Thioclava sp. GXIMD2076: one gene and its partner. The main gene of each other region encodes a partner of the protein of the gene in region 2 in a complex. Links are inferred from orthologs where the notes say so. Each region holds a gene or a part of one and is shown on either strand. Other genes may lie near its edges.

Region 1 (11,229 bases), 450 kb from region 2 along the record:
CGCTTCCTTCTGGACCAGTTCACCACCTGCGCCCCCGAGGTCGTGCGCAAGCCGCATCAGGCCTGGGGGTTCAAGACGCTATTCCGCAATATGGATATCTACAAGAAGATGGGGGTGCACCGCCCCAAAGGTCTGGTGCCCGATCTCTGGGATCAGGTGAAATGGCTCAACGGCTCGGGCCAGCCCATGCCGCGCGAGATGTTCCGCAATGGCTGGCGCTCGACGCTCGAGACCTATGGCTATGACTGGGTGCAGCTCAACCACTATGCCGTGCGCTCGGCGGAAAGCTTTCTGGTCAAACGCGACCGCGGGCGGGTGAACCATGTGGACCGCGATCAGGGGCTCAATTACTGGTTCCGGATGAACCACAATCTCGAGACCGAGACCTCGATCCAGCGGATGATCCCTGCGCTACAGGCCGAATATGACCGGCTGATGGCCGACCCCGAGATCCGCGCGGCCCATGAGGCGGCGGTGAGCGCCCACCGCGCCAAGATCGCCGAACTGCGTGCCACCGAGAATTACGAGAATTTCTACGGCGATCTGACAAGTGCGAAATACGAGCGCCTCTCGCGCATGCTCCAGCATTTCGGCTCGGCTGTGTTCAATGCCGGTCCAGACTGCCTGCCCGAGGACATGCATCTGCGCGAAGTGGCGCCCGATTTCTTTTTTACGGTCGAACATGCGGGCGAGGCAGAGCATTGAGGGGCGCGTTGCGCCTCTGGCTGGCGGCGGATGCCTCCGGCAGGGATATTTATAGACGCTGGAAATGCGCTCCCTTACCCGGCAGGACGGGCGCCGATGGCTGATCCCTGCATCCTCGGCATCAGCTGCATGAAGAACGAAGGCGCCTTTCTGCTGGAATGGATCGCCCATCACCGTGCCATCGGCATGAGCGACTTCCTGATCTATTCCAATGATTGCGAGGACGGGACGGATCTCATGCTCGACCGGCTCGCCGCGATGGGCGGGCTGCATCACGAGTGTAACCCCGGCCCCTGGAAGCGCGGCCCGCAATGGGAAGCACTCTTGCGTGCCGACAAGCATCCCGCACAGGCTCGTGCCGACTGGACGCTTGTGTTCGATGTGGATGAGTTCGTGAATATCCATATCGGGACGGGCCAGTTCGGAGATCTGATCACCGCCCTGCCCGAGGCCGATGCGATTGCGCTGACATGGCGTTTTTTCGGTAATGACGGGGTGGTGGAGTTTGCAGACCTACCTGTGACCGAGCAGTTCCGGCGTGCCGCCCCCACGCAAATGCTCTGGCCGTGGCGGGCCTCGATCTTCAAGACACTGCTGCGCAATCGCGGACAGTATCGCAAGCTGGGCGTGCACCGCCCGCGCGGACTAAAGGACAGGGCAACCCCGCGCTGGCATGACGGATCGGGCAATGTCCTGCCCCCGCTCTATCATAAGAACCGCCTTTTCACCCCGCCCGACAGAGAGTGCCGGAGGCTGGTTCAGCTCAACCATTACGCGCTGGGCTCGATGGAGAATTATGTGGTCAAATGCGATCGCGGGCGGGCCAATCGTGATGTGGGCGGCTTCGATCTCTCCTACTGGGTCGAGCGGAATTTCTGCAGCGAAACCGATGTGAGCATTGAGCGCACCCGCCTCCGGCGCGAGGAGATCCGGCAGGAACTGCTGGGCGACCCCGTGCTGGGTCCGCTGCATGCGCAGGCGGTCGCGTGGCGGCGGGCGCGGATCGATGCGCTCCTTCTGGAGGAGGCGCCACGCGCGATGTTCGGACGTCTGCTGCTGACACCGCCCACACGCCCCTTGTCCGAATCCGATGCACGGCGCATGCTGAGGCTGGGACAATTGGCGCATCGGACGCAACCTGATGACGAATTGTGAACAATCGCGCCATCCTCACGAGATTGTTGACGTAAAACTTTGCAGCCATTGCATTTTCTTTCGTTCACCTTGTTTTCGTCACTTTCGGATAGTGAAAGGTTAACGGAAGATAGGGGATAGTCGGGGTCGAGGATGAGCGATGACCCGTGGCTGTCATGCGGGCCGGTTTGAGGATCGAGGGGTGGAACAGATGCAGGATATGAGCGTGACGGACTGGCAAAGCCGCATGGCCGCGCTTGGCGAGGAGTTCGGCCATTACGAAGAGCTTGGCCGTGCCCATGCCGCGCTCTTCAGTCAGGATGCGCCGGTCCTTCTGGTCACTTTCGAGCTACGTAACCCGCTCATCGATTCCGATGAGGAAGGTCTGCCGCTGGGATACCGGATCGCGCAGGAAGGCGGCTGGTCAAGCCTGACGCTGATTGCCGAGGATGCGACATGGTTCCGCTCGCCCGAGGTTTATGCCTATTTCGACCGTCTGGTGGATGACGGTTTCTTCGAGGATTTTGACCGCGTCGTTTTCTATGGTGCGGGATCATGCGGCTATGCTGCCTGTGCCTTCTCGGTGGCCGCCCCGGGAGCCACGGTGCTGGCCATCCAGCCGCAGGCGACGCTGGAGCCGCTGCTGGCAGGATGGGACGACCGTTTCCCAGAAATGCGTCAGGTCAGTTTCGATGACCGTTACGGCTTTGCCCCCGATATGATGGAGGGCGCCGAGCAGGGCTATATCATCTATGATCCGCTCGAGCGGCTCGACGCGATGCATGCGGCCCTGTTCTACCGCCCCAATATCAAGCTGATGCCCTGCATTCTGGCGGGTGGACGAATCGCCTCGCTGATCGCGCGTTGCGGCCAACTGGAACTGATGATCGCGCGGGCCTGCGAGGGCAAACTAACGCCGCGCGTGCTGCGCCATATATATCGCGACTGCCGCAAGAACATCTCCTATACCCGCAATCTTCTGCGTGCGGTCGATGCGATGGACCGCCCCTATATGGAGGCACTGGTCTGCCATCATGCGGCCGTGCGGCTGAAAGCACCACGGCTGCGCAAACGCTACAACAAACTTGTGGGCGAGCTGGCCAAGAAAGGTATCATTCTCGAACAGGCCTGAAGGGCTGCCCCGACGCCCCGTAATGCAAAAGGCGACCCGAACCATATGGTTCGGGTCGCCTTTCAACTTTTTACCATTCAACGTGTTACAAACTCTTGGCCTGTCGCCGGTGGCCCGGAAGAGACATACGAACGGCATGCCTCAGGCAAATGGGACCAACGGGAGCAGCTTCTACACTCAGGCGTAGAGACGGTCGCGATAGACATGGGCGACGATCTCGTCGCGCGCGATGCCCTTCATCGCCAATTGCGCATCGGACATGGCGTTCAGGCGAACGATTTCCGACTGGCGCGATTTCGCTTCGGTTGCCAGAACCAGAGCGCGGCCCGCTTTCTGGAACATGCGGGCGATCACGGAGCCCAAAGAAGACTTATGGGCAGTATTTACAAAACTTGCCATTTGGAAAACTCCTGTTTCGTGCTTTCAGGACTTTTCCTCCCTGCCTACCCAGATAGGGAAGATGTCCTGCCACGACTACGCCCATTTATTGCAGCCCCGCCATGCAAGCGGCGCAACCGTTCCCGCCACAGGAAGGCGGTCTTTTTCCCACAGCCGCGCCGCTCTTCGCGCTGGATTTGCGCGCGCGCTCGGGGTAAGCGGAACCCATGACCCAGATCACCATTCCCCGCCCCGATGACTGGCACCTGCATCTGCGTGATGGCGCGATGCTGAAGGCCATCGCCCCCGAAAGCGCCCGCCATTTCGGCCGCGCGATCATCATGCCCAATCTGGTGCCGCCGGTTGTGACCGGCGCTCAGGCTTCCGCCTATCGTGACCGTATCCTCAAGGCGCTGCCCGAAGGGGCGAGCTTCGAGCCGCTGATGGTGCTGTATCTGACCGAGGAGACCGACCCCGAGGATGTGGCGGCAGCCCATGCCTCGGGTCTCGTGAAAGCCGTGAAACTTTACCCCGCAGGCGCCACGACCAATTCGGCCTCGGGCGTGAAGGATTTCGACAAGGTCCGCCCCGTGCTCGAGAAGATGGCCGAGATCGGCCTGCCGCTCTGCGTGCATGGCGAGGTGACCTCGCCCGAGATCGATATCTTCGACCGCGAGGCAGTCTTCATCGACCGGATCCTCGATCCGGTTCTGCGCTCGGTCAAGGGGCTGCGCGTGGTGATGGAACATGTCACCACCAAGGACGGTGTGGACTATGTGAAATCGCAGGGCGACGATATGGGCGCCACGATCACCACGCACCATCTGATCATCAACCGCAACCACATCCTCGTGGGCGGGATCAAGCCGCATTATTACTGCCTGCCGGTGGCCAAACGCGAAGTGCATCGTCTGGCGCTGGTCGAGGCGGCAACCTCTGGTAATCCGCATTTCTTCCTCGGCACCGACTCGGCTCCGCATACCGATCATGCCAAGGAAAACCCCTGTGGCTGCGCGGGCTGTTTCACCGCAACCAACACGATGGCGCTTCTGGCGCATGTGTTCGAGGCCGAGGGCAAGCTGGATAACCTTGCGAAATTCGCAAGCGAGAATGGCCCGGCCTTCTACCGCCTGCCGGTGAACACGGCCACGCTTACGCTGAGCAAGACCGCTGAAGCCGCCCAGTGGCCCGCCAAGATCGCGGTGGAGGACAGCCCCGTGACCGTCTTCGATCCGGGCTTCCCCTGCTTCTGGCACGTCCAGGACTGATATTCCCCGCGCCGGTCCGCCGGCGCGGTTTTCCACAAGAAGGTTTCCCTCATGATCCCCGCAAGCTTCCCCCCGAAAGAAGAGATCGCCCGCCTGACCGCGCGTATGCTGCTGGAAATCAAGGCCGTGCATTTCAATGCCCGCGAGCCCTTCACGCTGGCCTCGGGCCTGCCGTCGCCCACCTATATCGACTGCCGCAAGCTGATCAGCTTCCCGCGCATCCGCTCGACGCTCATGGATTTCATGGCCGTGACTGTGATGCGCGAGGCAGGTTTTGAGGCGTTCGACAACGTGGCCGGTGGCGAGACCGCGGGTATTCCCTTTGCCGCGATGGTGGCCGAGCGTCTCGCCCTGCCGATGACCTATGTGCGCAAGAAGCCCAAGGGCTATGGCCGCAATGCCCGTATCGAGGGTGCAATGTCCGAAGGCGAGCGCGTGCTGCTGGTCGAGGACCTGACCACCGATGGCGGCTCGAAACTGTCCTTCGTCGATGCGATCCGCGAGACCGGTGCGACCTGTGCCCATACCACTGTGATCTTCTATTACGGCATTTTTGACGAGACGATCCCGAACCTGCGCGAGCATGGTGTGGAGCTGTCGTATCTGTGCACATGGTGGGATGTTCTGGCCGAGGCGCGCGCCCAGGGCGCGTTTGATGCCGAGACGCTCGACGAGGTCGAAGCCTTCCTCAAAGCGCCCCGTGCGTGGCAAGACGCCAATAAAAAAGACTGACCCCGGTCAGCTGTCTCGCCTGACGCGAGATTCCTGTGGATAAGGCTGTGGGCGGGCCTGTGCGCAAAATGTGCACAGGCCCGCCCTTTCGCATTTTCTTTCGCGCCCTCACGCCGGATATGGTAGAACGGGATCAAACCACCACAATACCCGCCCCTTGCGGAGCCTGTTCGCGGCTGAAGTGCCGTGGGTTTTCCACATTGAGTTTTGCGGGAAGGATAAGGTAAGAGACCCGCTCACGGGTATCGAGGCATGAGATGAACGAGATCAGCGCAGTTCGAAACGATCATATCGACCAGCACGGGGCTCAGGAGGCCGATCCGGTTCCGCATAATATCGAAGCGGAACAGCAGCTTCTGGGCGCGATCCTGACCAATAACGATATCTATGACCGCATCGCCCAAGTGGTGAAGGCCGATCATTTCTACGAGCCCGTCCACCGCCGCATCTACGAGACCGCCGTGGCCCGCATCCAGAAGAACGCGCTGGCCTCGCCGGTGACGCTGAAGGGCTATCTGGAGGATGACAGCGGCCTGAAGGAGCTTGGCGGGCCAGCCTATCTGGCGCGTCTCGCGGGCGCAGCCATCTCGGCCTATGCAGCCCGCGATTACGCGCAGATGATCCATGATCTGGCGCTCCGGCGTGAACTGATCAATGTCGGGCGCGAGCTGTCGGCCAATGCCTCCAAGCTCGATGTCGGCCAAGAGGCCGAACAGCTGATCGTTCAGACCGAAGGTGCGCTCTACAAGCTGGCCGAGTCGGGCACTGCCGAGAAGGGCTTCGTCTCCTTCCTCAAGGCCGTGACGGAGGCCGTGCAATCGGCCAATGCCGCCTATCAGCGCGAGGGGGGGCTGGCCGGTATCTCGACCGGCCTGCGCGATCTCGACAAGAAGCTGGGGGGGCTGCATTCCTCGGACCTCATCATTCTTGCCGGTCGTCCCTCGATGGGGAAAACCTCGCTGGCCACCAATATCGCCTTCAACATCGCCAAAGCCTATAAGCGCGGCCAGAAACCCGATGGCAGCGAAGGCGCGATCGAGGGCGGTTGTGTGGGCTTCTTCAGCCTCGAGATGTCGGCCGAGCAGCTGGCCGCGCGTATCCTGTCCGAAGCCGCCGAGGTGCCCTCCGAACAGATCCGCCGTGGCGATATGTCCGAGCACGAATTCCGCCGCTTCGTCGAGGCCGCGAAATCGCTCGAGACCTGCCCGCTCTATATCGACGACACGCCCGCTTTGCCGATCGCGCAGGTGGCCGCCCGCTGCCGTCGCCTGAAACGGACGCATGGGCTCGATGTGGTGATTGTCGACTACCTGCAGCTTCTGCGCGGCTCGGGGCGTGGCGATAACCGCGTGCAGGAGATCGGCGAGATCTCGATGGGCCTGAAGGCAATCGCCAAGGAGCTCAACATCCCCGTCATCGCGCTCTCGCAGCTGAGCCGGACAGTGGAAAGCCGCGAGGACAAACGTCCGCAGCTTTCGGACCTGCGGGAATCGGGCTCGATCGAACAGGATGCCGATGTGGTGATGTTCGTCTATCGTGACGAATATTACAAAGAGCGCGAGAAACCGGGCGATCACGAGCTGGAAAAGATGGCCGCGTGGCAGCAGGTGATGGAGCAGGTCCATGGCAAGGCCGAGATCATCTTGGGCAAGCAGCGTCACGGGCCGATCGGCTCGGTCGAGGTGGCCTTCGAGGGTCGCTTCACCCGCTTCTCCGATCTGGCCAAGGCATGGCAGGGCGACGGCTCGGACGGGTTCTGATTCGTCCTGCACCGGACAGACAGTCCCCTAGCCGCAAATAAGCGCGCGGGATATTCTTCTCCCGCGCGCCCGAATCCCGCCGATCGCGCGTCGTGAAACCACAGGTCTTGCGCATATTCTTCGGCAAATCCGCGCCGCTGCGGTTAGTTCTTGACGAGGCACGCAGAAAGGCGAAGACATTCGCCCATGGCAAGCTCTACTCTTCATATCGACCTCGACGCCATCGCCTCCAACTGGAAGGCCCTGGACGCCAAATCGGGCCCCGCGACGCAGACCGCCGCGGTGGTAAAAGCCGATTCCTACGGATTGGGGGCGGACCGTGTGGCCCGCACCTTGCTGCGCCAAGGCGCAAAAACCTTCTTCGTGGCCTTGGCCGAGGAAGGCGCGAAACTGCGCCAGGCGATTGGCGATGGACCGGAAATCTTCATCCTGTCCGGTCATATGGCAGGCGATCGCGACATGCTGGTCGATCTCGACCTCACGCCGGTGCTGAATTCCGCCGAGCAGGTGAAACGCCATATGGAAGTGTCTCCGGCCACCCCCTTCGGCGTGCAGCTTGACACCGGCATGAATCGCCTCGGGCTCGAGGATGCTGACTGGCGCGCCCTTGCGCCGATGCTGCTGGAGAAATCGCCCAAACTGGTCATGAGCCACCTCTCCTGCTCGGACGAGGTCCATATGGGGATGAACGAGCGCCAGCTGGCCGAGTTTACCCGCATGACCGACGGCACCGGCCTGCGCCGTTCGCTCTCGGCGACCGGCGGCCTGATCTACGGTAAAGAGTATCATTTCGATCTCGTGCGTCCCGGTATCGGCCTCTATGGCGGCATGCCCTTCGCGGAGGCCAGACCTGTGGTCACCCTCTCCCTTCCCGTCATCCAGACGCGGATGGTGGAGGTGGGCGAAACGGTGGGCTATGGCAATACTTGGGAGGCCAAACGCCGCAGCCATGTGGCCACGATCTCGGCAGGCTATGCCGACGGGATCAGCCGCCGCCTGTCGAACAACGCACAGCTCTGGGCGGGCGACACACCCTGCCCGCTGATCGGCCGTGTCTCGATGGACCTGATCACCGTGGATATCACCGATCTCGACGGCACGCCCGAGGAGCTGGATCTGCTGAACACCCATCAGGGTGTCGATGCGGTGGCCGATCTGATCGGCACTATCGGCTACGAGGTCCTGACCTCGCTGGGCGCCCGCTACGAGCGCCGCTATAGCGAAACGCTGGCCTGAGCCACAACCGGCAGGCGCAAGACCTCGTTCTTGCGCCTATGACGGCCCCGCATAGGCTGCGGCCCCTTGCATTCACATATCTTTTACCGCAAGCTTCCCTTGGGTGAAGAGCCGCGTCTTGCATGCGGCAACGGGTTTTCAGGGGTGTGTGATGGCAGCAACTTCTCGCAAGGCGGCGATGGCTGATGCACAGCCTGACACGGTGTCCGACATGGCGGGGGCCGCCCATCTGCGCAGCCTTGCCAAACGGCGCGGCGATCTTGCGGATATGGTCAATGCCACCGTCTCGGGGCTGGTTCTGGTGCTGGCGGTCTGTGCAGCGGGACAGTTTCTGGCCTCCGCCACGGGGCTGATGCCATGGCTGAACATTGCAGCCTCGTTCGATGGCGGCGCGGTCACTGATCTGGGTCCGTGGCTTCAGGGAGGTTTTGCCGCGATCGCTCTGGTGCTGGCGCTTTACCTGCCCGCCCATTCGCGCGTCAGCCGCCTCGAGCGCAGTCACCGCAACTTCCATATCTCGATGCAGGACGTGGCCCATGCCTATCGGATTGCCCATGAGGCGGATCGTGCGGGGGTCTTCGCGCTCTCGGGCGAATTTGACGCTATGCGTGAGCGGATTGCATGGCTGCGCAGCCATCCCGATCTGCCTGCCCTCGAGCCGGAGCTTTTGGAACTTGCCGCCCAGATGAGCCTGCAATCGCGCGACCTCTCGCGGATTTACAGCGATGCGCGGGTGAACCGTGCGCGCGACACTCTCAGGGCACGCCAGCAGGAGACCGACCGGCTGGATGCCCAGATCAAGCTGGCGCGCAAGACCTGCGACGAGATCGGCCACTGGCTGACCGATGTCGAGGCCGAGGAGCGGCGCGTGACCCGCGAGTTCCAGCTCCTCGAGCGGGATCTGGTCGCGGTTCTGGCGGCGCTTGGCTACGAGCTGGAAGAGCCGCAGGCACCTGTCACCCCCAAACGCCCGACGAGCAAGGCCGCGAAGGGCTCGAATGTCGTGGCGCTACCCGGGCCGAATGATCCTCCGGCCCGGTAAGCCCTGTTACATGCCCATCCCGAGATAATCGGCCGAGACATAGCCCGACACGCCCGGATTGTCGGCCAGCGACACACGGCACCAGAGCTGGCCGCTCTCGGTCACGCATTTCTGCTTGGTCAGGCGCGTGCCATCGGGCAGCCCCATGATGATGTTGAACCCGAGCCCCGGCCCGGCCCGCAGCTTCAGCAGATCATCGGGACCGGCCCCTTTGACGACGGCATGGTTGCTGCCCATCGCGCTACAGCTGGCGATAGAACTCAGCGCCAGGGCGGAAAGAAGAAGACGGATGCGCATCGGAAAGCCTCTCGTGGTGAATCTCACCCCCTCTATAGGAAACCCCGCCCCGCGCGCCAATTCCCCCGCCCCGATTTTCTCGCCCCGATTTTCTGCTCGGCAATTCTTGCAAGAGCGCTCCGGCCTCTTGATGTTCGCCCTGTGTTCCGCATATTTAACGGATGGCTAAGAACATCCTCTCCTATACCTGCACCGCCTGCGGCGCCGTCCATCGCAAATGGAACGGTAAATGTGATGCCTGTGGCGAATGGAACACGCTGATCGAGGAGGCCCCTCTTTCGGCGGGGCCCAAGGGCAAGACGCTGGGCACCTCCAAGGGCCGCGTCATCGGGCTGAGCAGCCTCGCCGACGAGGAGGCCCCGCCGCCCCGCACCTGTTCGGGCATGGTCGAATTCGATCGAGTTCTGGGCGGTGGTCTGGTGCCGGGATCGGCCATTCTGGTTGGCGGCGATCCGGGGATCGGGAAATCCACCCTGCTCCTGCAAGCGGTCGCGCGCTTTGCCCAAAGCGGTTTGAAGTGCCTCTATATCTCGGGCGAGGAAGCCTCCTCGCAGGTGCGGATGCGCGCGCAGCGGCTCGGGCTGGCCGATGCGCCGGTGCAACTGGGCGCCGAGACCAACCTGCGCGACATTCTCACCACGATGGAATCCGAGGCCCCCGATCTGGTGATCATCGATTCGATCCAGACCATGTGGGCCGATAATGTCGAATCGGCGCCAGGCTCTGTGTCTCAGGTCCGCGCCGCATGTCACGAGCTTGTCAGCTTTGCCAAGAAACGCGCCTGTTCGGTGGTTCTGGTGGGCCATGTCACCAAGGAAGGCCAGATTGCGGGCCCGCGCGTGGTCGAGCATATGGTCGATACCGTGCTCTATTTCGAGGGCGAACGCGGGCACCAGTTCCGTATCCTGCGCGCCGTGAAAAACCGCTTCGGCCCCGCCGCCGAGATCGGTGTTTTCGAGATGACCGGCGGTGGGCTGGCCGAAGTCACCAACCCCTCGGCGCTCTTCCTGTCGGAACGGGGTCAGGCCGCCCCCGGATCGGCGGTTTTTGCAGGGATTGAAGGCACGCGGCCTGTGCTGACAGAGATTCAGGCGCTGGTCGCCCCTTCTACCTTGGCCAGTCCGCGCCGCACCGTGGTGGGGCTCGATAGCGGCCGTATCTCTACGATCATCGCTGTGCTGGAAAGCCGTTGCGGCATCCCCTTCACCGGCCTCGATGTATTTCTTAATGTGGCAGGCGGGATGAAGGTGACCGAACCGGCAGCCGATCTGGCTGCCGCCGCGGCACTTCTGAGTGCCCGAGAAGACACAGCCCTGCCCGCCGATATGGTGATTTTTGGCGAAATCAGCCTCTCGGCGGCGCTCCGACCGGTGGGTCAGGCGGAAAACAGGTTGAAAGAGGCGGCAAAACTTGGTTTCTCACAAGCTATTGCTCCTTCCGGCACGAAAACCGAAGGGGGCGACGGGATCGCCCTGAGGAAACTCCCCGATCTCGTGACATTTGTCGGAGACATGTTCGGCGCCGGTTGACGCGCGGGCGAGACTG
Region 2 (11,143 bases):
CGGTGCGGTCCAACGTCTCGCCGGAGCCTGACGAAAGCGCGACCTCGCGCGAACCCCCGCCAACAGTGGCCAGCGCACCGCCGGAAGAGGAGCCGTCATTCTCGGACGCATCCTCGTCTGCTTCCTCGTCCTCGATCACATTGATGCCCATCTCTGAGAGCATCGACATGACGTCCTCGATCTGGTCGCCCGACACCTGATCGGGCGGCATGACCGCGTTCAGCTGGTCATAGGTGATGTAACCTTTTTCCTTGGCCTCGGCGATCATGCGTTTGACCGCCGTCTTCGACATGTCGAAGGACGTACCATCGTCATTGGCGGTATTAGGCTTGTTATCGTCGATGTCTTTGGCGGCCATGGGCGCTCCTTGATCGGCTTGGGCTGTAGCACGGCTAGGGCGGGTACGAATCATATCCCGCTGTATTATCGAATCATTCGACCGAATCACAGGGGGGTGAATCGATCATATTCAGGGCGTTGCATCACCGCGTCATTTTTTCTTCCGCCATATCTCTTGATCGATGACCGATTGCAAATACGCCGAAAGCGCTGCGCGGTCTTCCCCCATATCACTCGTATCATCCAGTTTTGAACGCGACGCCTTCTGTTTTTGTCGCGTTGCTTGGCTCAGGCGCCATGTCAGCCCTTCATCGGCGACGCCTTCCAAGTCTTCCATCGCATCTTCCACTTCGGCCCGCACGGCCCGTTCGGCGTCGAGTTTTGCCAGTTCTTCGGCCAGACACATACGCGCAAGCGCCGTATCCGTAACCTTCACCACGGGCGGCGCGCTACGGAGATGGGGCAAACTCATCATATTTTCAAGATAGTCCCCCATCTGATTTTGCAAGAGCCGCGTCAATTCTTCCGGCTCAAGCCCCAGATTCCGGAGCATCAGATTGCGTAACCGGTCGTGATCGGGATTGGCAAAGGGTGCATTTTCCAGCTGTGCCTCGAACTCGGCCACCAGCCGTGGATGCGAAACAAAGATCGCCAGCACCATCGCCGCGCGCAGATTTTCGGCCACCGCCGCATCCTGCGCCACGGCCAGCATGGAGTTGCGGGTCTGCTCGAGCGGCAGCGCGGGCAGCTTGCCCCAACCGCCCCGCCCGCCATTGCGGCCCTGTGGATAATTACGGCGGAAATTACCACCGCCTTGTTGATAATCCTGTTGATAGCTCTGTGAGTAAGCCCCACGGCCCGAGAAATCCCGCTCGGGCTCGCGGCCCAGCCCGAACAGTTCGCGGCGCTTCTGGCGGATTTCCTCACCATAATGCGCGCGAATCGAGGGATCCTTGATCTGCGAGATTGCCGCGCGCAGTTCCTTGTCGAGCGCGGCTTTGCGCTCGGGGCTGTCGAACACACGCCCCTCGATGGCACGGCTCCACATCAGCTCGATCATCGGACGCGCGGTCTTCAGCACCTCGGCCATCGCCTCGCGCCCCTTGGCCTTGATCAGATCGTCGGGGTCCTGTCCTTCGGGCATGATCGCGATGCGCAGCCCCTTGCCCGCCTCCATCAGCGGCAGTGCAAGATCGATCACCCGATGGGCAGCGCGGATACCGGCCGTATCACCATCAAGCGCGATGACCGGCTCGTCATGGATACGCCACAAAAGCTGTAACTGGGTCTCGGTGACAGCGGTGCCCAGAGGCGCTACCGCGCCACCAAACCCCGCCTCCACGAGCGCGATCACATCCATATAGCCTTCACAGACCACAAGCTGCGCCCCCTTGCCGCACGCCTCGCGGGCGGGCCCGTGATTATAGAGCGAGCGGCCCTTGTCAAAGAGTTCGGTCTCGGGCGAATTCAGATACTTGGCGTTATCATTGGGGTCCATCGCCCGCCCGCCAAAGCCGATACACCGCCCGCGGGGGTCCCGGATCGGATAGATGATGCGGTTGCGGAAGACATCATAGGGCTGCTTTCCCTTGGTCGAGGCCTTGGCGAGCCCCGCACCGATGATCAGGTCTTCGGCGATTCCCTTGGCGCGCAGCGTATCCCACAGGCCCTGCCAGCCATCGGGGGCAAAACCTATCTCGAAACGCGCCTGCGCCTCGGGGCCCAACTTGCGCCGTGCGAGATAGTCGCGCGCACCCTGCCCCGCCTGCGTGTTGAGCATCAGACGGTAGAATTTCAGCGCCTCTTCCATGACCTTGGCAAGCTCGGTCCGGCGGTCGGATTTCTCCTGCGCCCGCGGATCGCGGGCGGGCATCTGCATCCCCGCCTCGGTGGCGAGGATCTCGACCGCTTCCATGAACCCGACATTCTCGGTCTCGCGCACGAAGGTCAGCGCGTCACCTTTGGCATGGCAGCCAAAACAGTAATAGTAGCCTTTGCGATCATCCACATGGAAAGACGCGGATTTTTCCTGATGGAACGGGCAAGGCGCCCACATATCGCCCTTGGCCTGATTGGACTTGCGATTATCCCACATGACTTTCCGCCCGATCACCTGCGAGATCGAGAGGCGGTTGCGTAGTTCGTCGAGGAATCCTGGCGGCAAGCTCATAGGGAGTATATCGGCGCAGTTCGCGCCCCTGTCCAGAGGGTGCGGGATCAAGTTGACGCAAAATTCTCCGGCCTGCCGCCGGATCCGATCCGACATGTTTTGGCCGCAAAGCATCAAAAAAGTGCCGAGATAGCTAAAATACGCGCTAGATTCAGGCCGCTTTGCCTACCGTGATTGATCCAATCTGAACAGTTCGCTGCAATCCTCCCTGAATGCTCAACACAAACACCATTCCTGCCCGAGAATTGCCCCAATTCTGCCCCATGCAAAAGATTAAGAAGACATGAAGAAGTAGCCTCGTTACACGTCCCCCTCTGCCCGCCCGGAGTTCGTCCAATGGTCCATAGCCGCACCCGCCTGCCCGATATGGCCTGCCGGAGCCTACGGCCTGCCATGCGGATGCGCGACGAGGAAACCGGCGCGATCCTTCCGCTGACGATCATCCTGCTGACGGTGCTGCTGGTCCTCTCGGGCGTGGCGCTCGACTTCATGCATTTCGAAGCCCGCCGGACCCAGATCCTTGCGGTCCTTGACCGTGCCTCCCTTGCAGCCGCCTCGCTAAGCCAGGAACTCGATCCCGAGCTTGTGGTGGATGACTATCTCAAGAAAGCGGGGCTCGAGGATGTCGACCGAACCGTGACCGTCACCGAAGGTAGCTACGGGGAATGGCGCAGGGTCCGCATCGAGGCGACCGATACCATGACGACGAGCTTCATGGGACAACTCGCGCAGATCGGCATCAAGACGCTCTCCACCAAGATCGTCAGCGAGGCCTATGAGGCCATCGGCAATGTCGAGGTCTCGCTGGTGCTCGACGTGTCGGGCTCGATGGCGACCGATGTCGGTGACGGCGTGACCCGCCTCGCGGCCCTGCAGGAGGGCGCGGATACATTCGTGGACCAGATGTTTACCAAGGTGCAGCCCGAAAACGCACCCGATGGACGGCTGTCGATCTCGGTCATCCCCTATAACCAGCAGGTCGTTCTGGGCGATGATCTGGCGGCACAGTTCAACCTGTCCACCGAACAGACGGACACGACCTGTGGTGATGTCTTCCTACTGCCGACCGATACCATCGCCATCAGCCCGACCACTGCGATCCAGCGCACGATGTCGGGCGACAGCCTCGATTACTATGTGCGCTTCGGCTATAATGCCGACAACTATAACGGATGGCAGTTCCCCTATCACACCTGGGTGTCGAACTGTGACGAGCAAAGCTACTCCCCGGTCCTGCCCTTCAGCAATTCACAGACTGACATCGAGAAAAAGATCGGCAGCCTGAAGGCCAGTGGCGATACGGCCATCGATATCGGTGCGCGCTGGGGTCTGGCACTGCTTGATCCTGCGGCCCAGCCGGTCGTCGACAATCTGATCAGCGAAGGGGACGTGGACTCCTCCCTCGACGCCCGCCCCTATGAGTACGACCTTGATGGCACGGCAGATATCGACGACCGTTCGATCAAGGTAATGGTCCTGATGACGGATGGCGAGAATACCGGGTCGTTCAGCATCAAACAGAAATACCAGAGCGGGCCCTCCGAACTCTACTCGACCAAAAGCGCGGATTCGCTGAACCCTGCCGATTCCGGCTCCACCAACAGCTCCACGACCAGCGAATGGGACTCGCTCTACTGGCACGACGATAGCTACAGCACCACCAAATGGTATCGTCTGACCAACAAGAAGTGGTATTACCGCGACAGCAATGGCTTCTACACGACCTCCACATCCCGTTATGGCGGCACACAGAAGAATTATGTCTCCGACACGGGCAAGCTCTACCAAATCGACTGGTCGACGGTTTGGGGCAAACTCAATTTCCGGCACGAATACGTTGCCTATACCTATTTCGATGCAGTCTATAAGACCATCAAACGCAGCACATCTTTCCCGGGCACCTACGCCGTTTTTTCCGATGGCAACACCTTCACCAAAAAGGACACGGCGCTTAAGGCGATCTGCACCACCGCGAAAGCCAATGACATCCTGATCTATACGCTCGCGGTCGATGCCCCCGATAACGGTGCCGCTATATTGAAATCCTGTTCGTCGGGCGATGGCTATTACTATGACATCACCTCAGACGAACTGACCGATGCCTTCGCCGAGATCGCTGCCTCGATCAACTCGCTACGCCTGACGAATTGAGGGAAGACGATGCGACGAAGCCTACTCGGACGTTTCCACCACGACCAATCCGGCGCCAGCACGGTGGCCGCGGCCATCGTGCTGCCCTTCTTCCTGATGTTCGTCTTTGCGGGTGTGCAGATCTTTGTGCTGCAGAGCAAACAGACCATGCTCGACCGCGGTCTCGAGATCACCGCGCGCAACCTGCGACTGCAGACCTATGGCAGCACTTTCCCCTCCCAGGAAAAGATCAAGAGCAATATGTGCCGCAATATCGGCCTAATCAAGCACTGCACAGACCAGCTGACCATCGAGCTTGTCGCCGTCGACCGGAGCACATGGACCGCTCCCGACTGGAGCACGACGGCCATCTGTCATGATTATAGCGACGGCAAGGCACTAGATGCGAAACCCGTCCTCCAGCAGGGCACCGAGAACCAGATCATGCTGATGCGGGCCTGTCTCAAAGTGCCTTCCCTGCTGACAGACACGCTGATGAATATCTCTGCCGCGAGCATTCTGAAATGGGCGATGCTTGCCAAGGATGATGACGGAGAGATGAACCTCGTATCGATCACTGTCTTTGCCAACGAACCGATCCAGCAATGATACGCCTCCGCCTCTCCCGCTTGCGCCACAATGAAGACGGCTCGATCCCGATCGAGGCGGTCTTCGGCTATCTGATCCTGACCGTCTGGGTCTTTCTGGCCTTCCAGTTCTACGATGCGTTCCGCACCAAAGGCGAGGTCGCCCGCGCGTCCTATGATGTGGCCGATATCCTCTCGCGCGAGCGTTCGGCCATCGGCCCCGCCTATATCGCGGGGATGAAGAAGGTCTTCGACTTCGCGTCGCGGTCCAGCTTCGACGGGCAGACCTCACTGCGGGTCACCCTCATCACATGCGGCGCGAAGAACAATACCAATGTCTGCGACGGGGTGGACAAGTTTGTCGGTGTGGACGAATCCTATTCGCCTGACGGGCTGACACCGCAAACGAAGAAATCCCTGAAAACACAGGCGGACCGTATTCCGATCCTCGGTGCGGGCGATACAGCGGTCATTGTCGAGACGATCTATCGCTACCGCCCGCCCTTCAATCTCAGCAATCTCGTGCTTCTCCTGCCGGGCAGTGGCGGCACCCAGAGCACGTTCAATGTCGGCATGGAACAGAGCGCCGACGGGATACCTATCGGGAACTTCATCGTGACCCGTCGGCGTGGCACCGCCATCACTTGGGATGACGCGTCCTGATCGTGTCAATGGACCCCGATCGGGCTGGTCAAGGCCTGCGGCCCTGCCTATGGTCGGCCCTGCCCCGTCGGAAGGAGAATCGATGCGACATCTGCCCTGCCTCGCCCTGATCCCGCTGCTCTGCGCCGCGCTTTCGGCCTGTGGCGGAGGGCCGATGATGGACGGCGGCTATCCGGAGCTTCTTCCCCTCGACCAGATTCTCACCCCCACGCCCGAGCCCGATTACACCGCAAGCCGGGCGCTCGAAGCACGGGCCGACGCGCTCAGGGCCGAGGCCGAGGCGCTGCGCAATGCCCCGACCGGCGAGAACTGAGCTTCACCTCGCTGTCGCCACCTGATGAATCTCTGCCGTGCCTTGCCGACGATGCGCGTTGCACGGACAGGGTTTTCCGGCTAACAGACCCCAACTCTGACCAATTCCGATGAGGTATCTCATGTCCACACAGCCCGCGACCGGCCCCGCTCTTCGTCTCGGCATTGCCGGCCTTGGCACAGTGGGGATCGGCGTCGTCAAGATTGTCCAGCGCCATGCCGAGCTGCTGGCCGCCCGCACGGGCCGTCGCGTGGAAATCACCGCCGTTTGCGCCCGTGACCGGACCAAGAACCGCGATGCCGATCTGTCGGGCTACGCCTGGGAAACCGACGCGGTCAGCCTCGCCAAGCGCGACGACATTGATGTTTTCGTCGAGCTGATGGGCGGCCATGAAGGTGCCGCGAAGGACGCGACCGAAGCCGCTTTGAAAACCGGCAAGGATGTGGTCACCGCCAATAAGGCGCTGCTGGCCCATCACGGGCAGGCGCTGGCAGAACTGGCCGAGAGCCTTGGCCGCGTGATCCGTTTCGAGGCGGCGGTTGCCGGTGGCATCCCCGTGATCAAGACCTTGACCGAAGGCATGGCCGGCAACCAGATCCGCCGCGTCATGGGCGTGATGAACGGCACCTGCAACTACATCCTGACGCGGATGGAGGATGCGGGCCTGCCCTATGCGACCGTATTCGAGGAAGCCCGCCAGCTGGGCTATCTGGAAGCCGACCCCAATCTCGATGTGGGCGGCATCGATGCCGGTCACAAGCTCTCGCTTCTGGCCTCCATCGCCTTCGGCACCAAGGTGGCCTTCGATGATGTGGTCCTCGAAGGTATCGGGCGCATCTCGATCGACGATATCCGTCGTGCGGGCGATATGGGCTACAAGATCAAGCTGCTGGGCGTAGCGCAGATGACGGGCCGTGGCCTCGAGCAGCGTATGACCCCCTGCCTCGTGCCAGCCACCTCGGCCTTGGGCCAGCTTTCGGGCGGCACGAATATGGTGGTCATCGAAGGCGATAGCGTGGGCCAGATCGTGCTGAGGGGCGCAGGCGCGGGCGAGGGCCCGACCGCCAGCGCCGTGATGGGCGATGTCTCCGATATCGCGCGCGGTTTGCGCCTGCCGACCTTCGGCATTCCGGCCGCCCAGCTGAGCGATGCGACCCATGCCTCGGCCACGGCCCCCGCGCCCTATTACCTGCGCATCAATCTGGCCGACAAACCGGGGGCGCTGGCCAAGGTGGCACAGGCGCTCGGTAATGCGGGCATCTCGATCTCGCGGATGCGTCAATATGGCCATGCCGATAGCGCCGCCCCCGTGCTGATCGTCACCCATAAGACGACCACTGATGCAATCGACCACGCAATCGCCAGCTTCCCGCAGACCGGCGTGGTGCAAGGCGACCCCGTCGCCCTGCGTATCGAGGAAGTGTAAGGAGAAGGCGGGGCCAGTCCCCGCCTTCTTCATGACGCGTCCCCCGCTCTGTGCCTGCGGGACAGCCCACCGCAGCATGCCTTCCCCTGCCCCGCTCCGCGCGCAGAAATCCGCCCGCCAAAAGCACTAACTTCAGGCTGTTAGCGGTCACGGGGGTTGCCCTGCCCTGGCAAACGGGTTTTCTTGGCGTTGGCCCATTTGCACTGCGCGCAAGCGCATTAAACAGGACAAGACATGAACACTCCCGTAGATTTCAATGACCGCATGCTCTCGCTGGGCCTGGCCCGCGTATCGGAGGCCGCAGCCCATGCCAGCGCCGATCTGATCGGGCGCGGTGACGAGAAGGCCGCGGATCAGGCGGCCGTGAACGCCATGCGCGAGCAGTTGAACATGCTCGACATTCAGGGCGTGGTCGTGATCGGCGAGGGGGAGCGCGACGAAGCCCCCATGCTCTATATCGGCGAGGAAGTCGGCACCGGCACCGGCCCTGCCGTGGATATCGCGCTCGACCCGCTCGAAGGCACCACGCTGACCGCGCTCGACATGCCCAATGCGCTGACCGTGATCGCCATGGCACCGCGCGGCACGCTGCTGCATGCGCCCGATGTCTATATGGAAAAGCTCGCCATCGGTCCGGGCTACGAGAAAGACGTCGTCACCCTCGATATGTCGCCCGCCGAACGCGTGAACGCGCTCGCCAAGGCCCAAGGTGTGGCACCGCGTGACATCACCGTGTGCATCCTCGACCGCGAGCGCCATCAGGACATGATCAAGGAAGTCCGCTCGACCGGCGCCGCGATCCGCCTGATCACCGATGGCGATGTCGCCGGCATCATCCATTGCGCCGAGGCAGAGGCCACCGGTATCGATATGTATATGGGTTCGGGCGGCGCGCCCGAGGGCGTTCTGGCAGCCTCCGCGCTCAAATGCATGGGCGGCCAGATGTGGGGCAAGCTGCTGTTCCGCAATGATGACGAGAAGGGCCGCGCGGCAAAGGCAGGCATTACCGATCTCGACAAGATCTATGCGCGCGACGAGCTGGTGACCTCGGATGTGATCGTGGCGATGACGGGCGTGACCAATGGCTCGATCATGAAGGGCGTGAAGCGCACCCCCGATTACATCGAGACCGAGACGGTGCTGATGCGCTCGAAAACCGGCTCGGTGCGCCGGATGCTCTATCGCAACCCCACCACCCGCAAGTAAGCGGCTTTTCCCAGCGCGCTCTGTCGGCTAGGACAGGGCCTATGGCCACCGGATACAGGTCCGGTGGCCTTTCCTTTTGCCGCAATCCGAGGATGCGCCCTATGGCCAGCAAACCCCTGCTCCACCCCCGCAACCAGCATCGGGACGGCTATGATTTTGCGCGCCTTCTGGCGGACAGCCCCGATCTGGCCGGTTTCACCACGCTCAACCCCTCGGGCGGCACCACCATCGATTTCAAGGATGCCAAAGCGGTCCGCGCCCTCAACCGCGCATTACTGAAGACGCATTACGGCATCGACGACTGGGACATCCCCGAAACCTATCTCTGCCCGCCCATTCCCGGTCGTGTCGATTACATCCATTATCTGGCTGATCTTCTGGCAGAGGCCGATCGGGGCCGCATCCCGCGCGGGCCGGGTATCCGTGCGCTCGATATCGGGACGGGCGCGAGCCTCGTCTACCCGCTGACAGGGCTGCGCGAATATGGCTGGAGCTTCACGGGCGCCGATATCGACCCCGTCTCCATCGCCTCGGCGCAGGCAATCTGCGAGCGGAACGCGCTGCCGATCGAGCTGAGACAGCAGCCCGACGCCGAAAATATCTTCAAGGGCCTCCTCACTGCCGATGATCTTTTCCACGTCACACTCTGCAACCCCCCCTTCCATGCCTCGATGGAGGAGGCGCAAAAGGGCACCGAGCGCAAATGGCGCAATCTCGGCCACGGAAAGTCGAAGGCGCTGAATTTTGGCGGGCAGAATGCCGAGCTATGGTGCGAGGGCGGCGAGATCGGGTTTCTCTCGACGATGATCACCCAAAGCCGGATCTATGCCGAGCAATGCCTGTGGTTCACCTCGCTCGTCTCCAAGAAGTACAATCTGCGCGTGCTCGAGCGGCTGCTGCGTGACGCGAGGGTGGACGAGATGCGCATGGTCGAAATGGCGCAGGGCCAGAAGACCAGCCGCTTCATCGCATGGACCTATTATCCCCGACGCCAGCGCAGCCTGTAACCCGCGCTGCTTTTCCCCAGTTGCCTCTGGCGGCACCGCCCTCTTTTGGGCTAGGACTGCGCCATGAGTGCCTTTCTGAATGTCGAACAATCGCTGACCAATCGCCATTGGGTGGGCCCCGGCCCCGAATCCGATCGGTTGACCGAAGCCATGGTGCAGGAAACCCGCCTGCCCCATCCCCTCGCCCGCATCCTCGTGGCGCGCGGCGTGCCGCCGATGGAGGCGGCAAGCTTCCTCGAGCCGACCTTACGCGACCTGCTGCCCGATCCGCGCGAGATGCTGGATATGGAGAAAGCCTCGACCCGGTTTCTGGCCGCGGTCAAACGCCGCGAGCGGATCGCGATCTTTGCCGATTACGATGTTGATGGCGGGTCTTCTGCCGCGCTCCTGATGGTCTGGCTCAAGCAGATGGGGGTACCCCCCACGCTCTATATCCCCGACCGGATCGACGAGGGCTATGGCCCCAATGTCCCCGCGATGGAGGCCCTTGCACGGGATCACGACCTAATCGTCTGCGTCGATTGCGGCACGCTCTCGCACGAGCCGGTGGCGGCGGCCAGGGGCGCGGATGTAATTATCCTCGATCACCATCTGGGCGGCGAGACCCTGCCCGATTGCGTGGCCTGCGTAAACCCCAACCGGCAGGACGAGACAAAGGACCTCGCGCATCTCTGCGCCGCCTCCGTGGTCTTCCTGATGCTGGTCGATGTGAACCGCCTGATGCGGAGCGAGAGCCTCAAGGGCCCGGACCTCATCGCCATGCTGGATCTGGTGGCGCTGGCCACGGTGGCCGATGTGGCTCCGCTCATTGGTTGCAATCGCGCGCTGGTGCGCCAAGGCCTGAAGGTCATGGGGCGGCGCGACCGCGTGGGGCTGCGCGCGCTGGCCGATGTGGCACGGATGGATCAGGCCCCCAATGCCTATCATCTGGGCTTCCTTCTGGGGCCGCGGATCAATGCGGGCGGACGGATCGGCGCCGCCGATCTGGGCGCGCGGCTTCTATCAACCGATGATACCGCCGAGGCGGAGGCGCTGGCCGCCCGCCTTGACCAGCTTAATACCGACCGCCGCGATATCGAGAACCGCGTGCGCGAAGCCGCCCTGAAACAGGCCGAGGAACGCGGCCTCGATGCGCCTCTGGTCTGGGCTGCGGGCGAAGGCTGGCATCCGGGTGTGGTGGGGATCGTCGCCGCCCGCCTCAAGGAGGCCACCAACCGCCCCGCCGTGGTGATCGGGCTCGATCAGGGGATCGGCAAGGGCTCGGCGCGCTCGGTCAATGGTGTGGATCTGGGGGCTTCGATC

The links.
Region 1: the proteins of dnaG (region 2) and WDB91_RS09795 are in contact, whole or in part, in a crystal structure (PDB 2R6A), measured with the Geobacillus stearothermophilus proteins. The link is inferred for Thioclava sp. GXIMD2076 from one-to-one orthologs. Residues at the interface, in WP_049624496.1 of Geobacillus stearothermophilus: Lys456, Leu457, Leu458, Pro459, Ala460, Asn463, Ala464, Leu467, Leu535, Leu536, Ile537, Ala538, Gln544, Glu545, Asp548, Tyr549, His552; in WP_033016901.1 of Geobacillus stearothermophilus: Ser13, Glu15, Ala16, Gln18, Glu91, Leu92, Asp94, Ala95, Val96, Pro97, Thr98, Ala99, Ala100, Asn101, Tyr104, Tyr105, Ile108.

What each region holds. Positions count from the first base shown.
Region 1 is NZ_CP149932.1:1,983,681-1,994,909, reverse strand. The notes cover bases 4,885-7,857. They hold WDB91_RS09795 (replicative DNA helicase), read left to right. Parts: upstream 4,885-5,606; coding sequence 5,607-7,109; downstream 7,110-7,857. Other genes in these bases: alr (alanine racemase), read left to right, coding at 7,296-7,857; WDB91_RS09800 (orotate phosphoribosyltransferase), read left to right, coding at 4,885-5,349. In the rest of the region: WDB91_RS09825 (glycosyltransferase family 2 protein), read left to right, coding at 1-705; WDB91_RS09820 (glycosyltransferase family 2 protein), read left to right, coding at 802-1,860; WDB91_RS09815 (phosphoadenosine phosphosulfate reductase), read left to right, coding at 2,000-2,971; WDB91_RS09810 (hypothetical protein), read right to left, coding at 3,149-3,370; pyrC (dihydroorotase), read left to right, coding at 3,577-4,617; more of WDB91_RS09800, read left to right, coding at 4,669-4,884; more of alr, read left to right, coding at 7,858-8,345; WDB91_RS09785 (DNA repair protein), read left to right, coding at 8,497-9,387; WDB91_RS09780 (SH3 domain-containing protein), read right to left, coding at 9,394-9,684; DNA repair protein RadA, read left to right, coding at 9,846-11,213. UniProt on the Escherichia coli protein: The main replicative DNA helicase, it participates in initiation and elongation during chromosome replication. Travels ahead of the DNA replisome, separating dsDNA into templates for DNA synthesis.
Region 2 is NZ_CP149932.1:1,526,508-1,537,650, reverse strand. What follows is about bases 1-2,887. They hold dnaG (DNA primase), read right to left. Parts: upstream 2,510-2,887; coding sequence 491-2,509; downstream 1-490. Other genes in these bases: WDB91_RS07675 (pilus assembly protein TadG-related protein), read left to right, coding at 2,846-2,887; rpoD (RNA polymerase sigma factor RpoD), read right to left, coding at 1-358. Also shown: more of WDB91_RS07675, read left to right, coding at 2,888-4,660; WDB91_RS07670 (hypothetical protein), read left to right, coding at 4,670-5,248; WDB91_RS07665 (hypothetical protein), read left to right, coding at 5,245-5,889; WDB91_RS07660 (hypothetical protein), read left to right, coding at 5,972-6,202; WDB91_RS07655 (homoserine dehydrogenase), read left to right, coding at 6,324-7,628; glpX (class II fructose-bisphosphatase), read left to right, coding at 7,863-8,834; 23S rRNA (adenine(1618)-N(6))-methyltransferase RlmF, read left to right, coding at 8,936-9,841; single-stranded-DNA-specific exonuclease RecJ, read left to right, coding at 9,905-11,143. UniProt on the Escherichia coli protein: RNA polymerase that catalyzes the synthesis of short RNA molecules used as primers for DNA polymerase during DNA replication.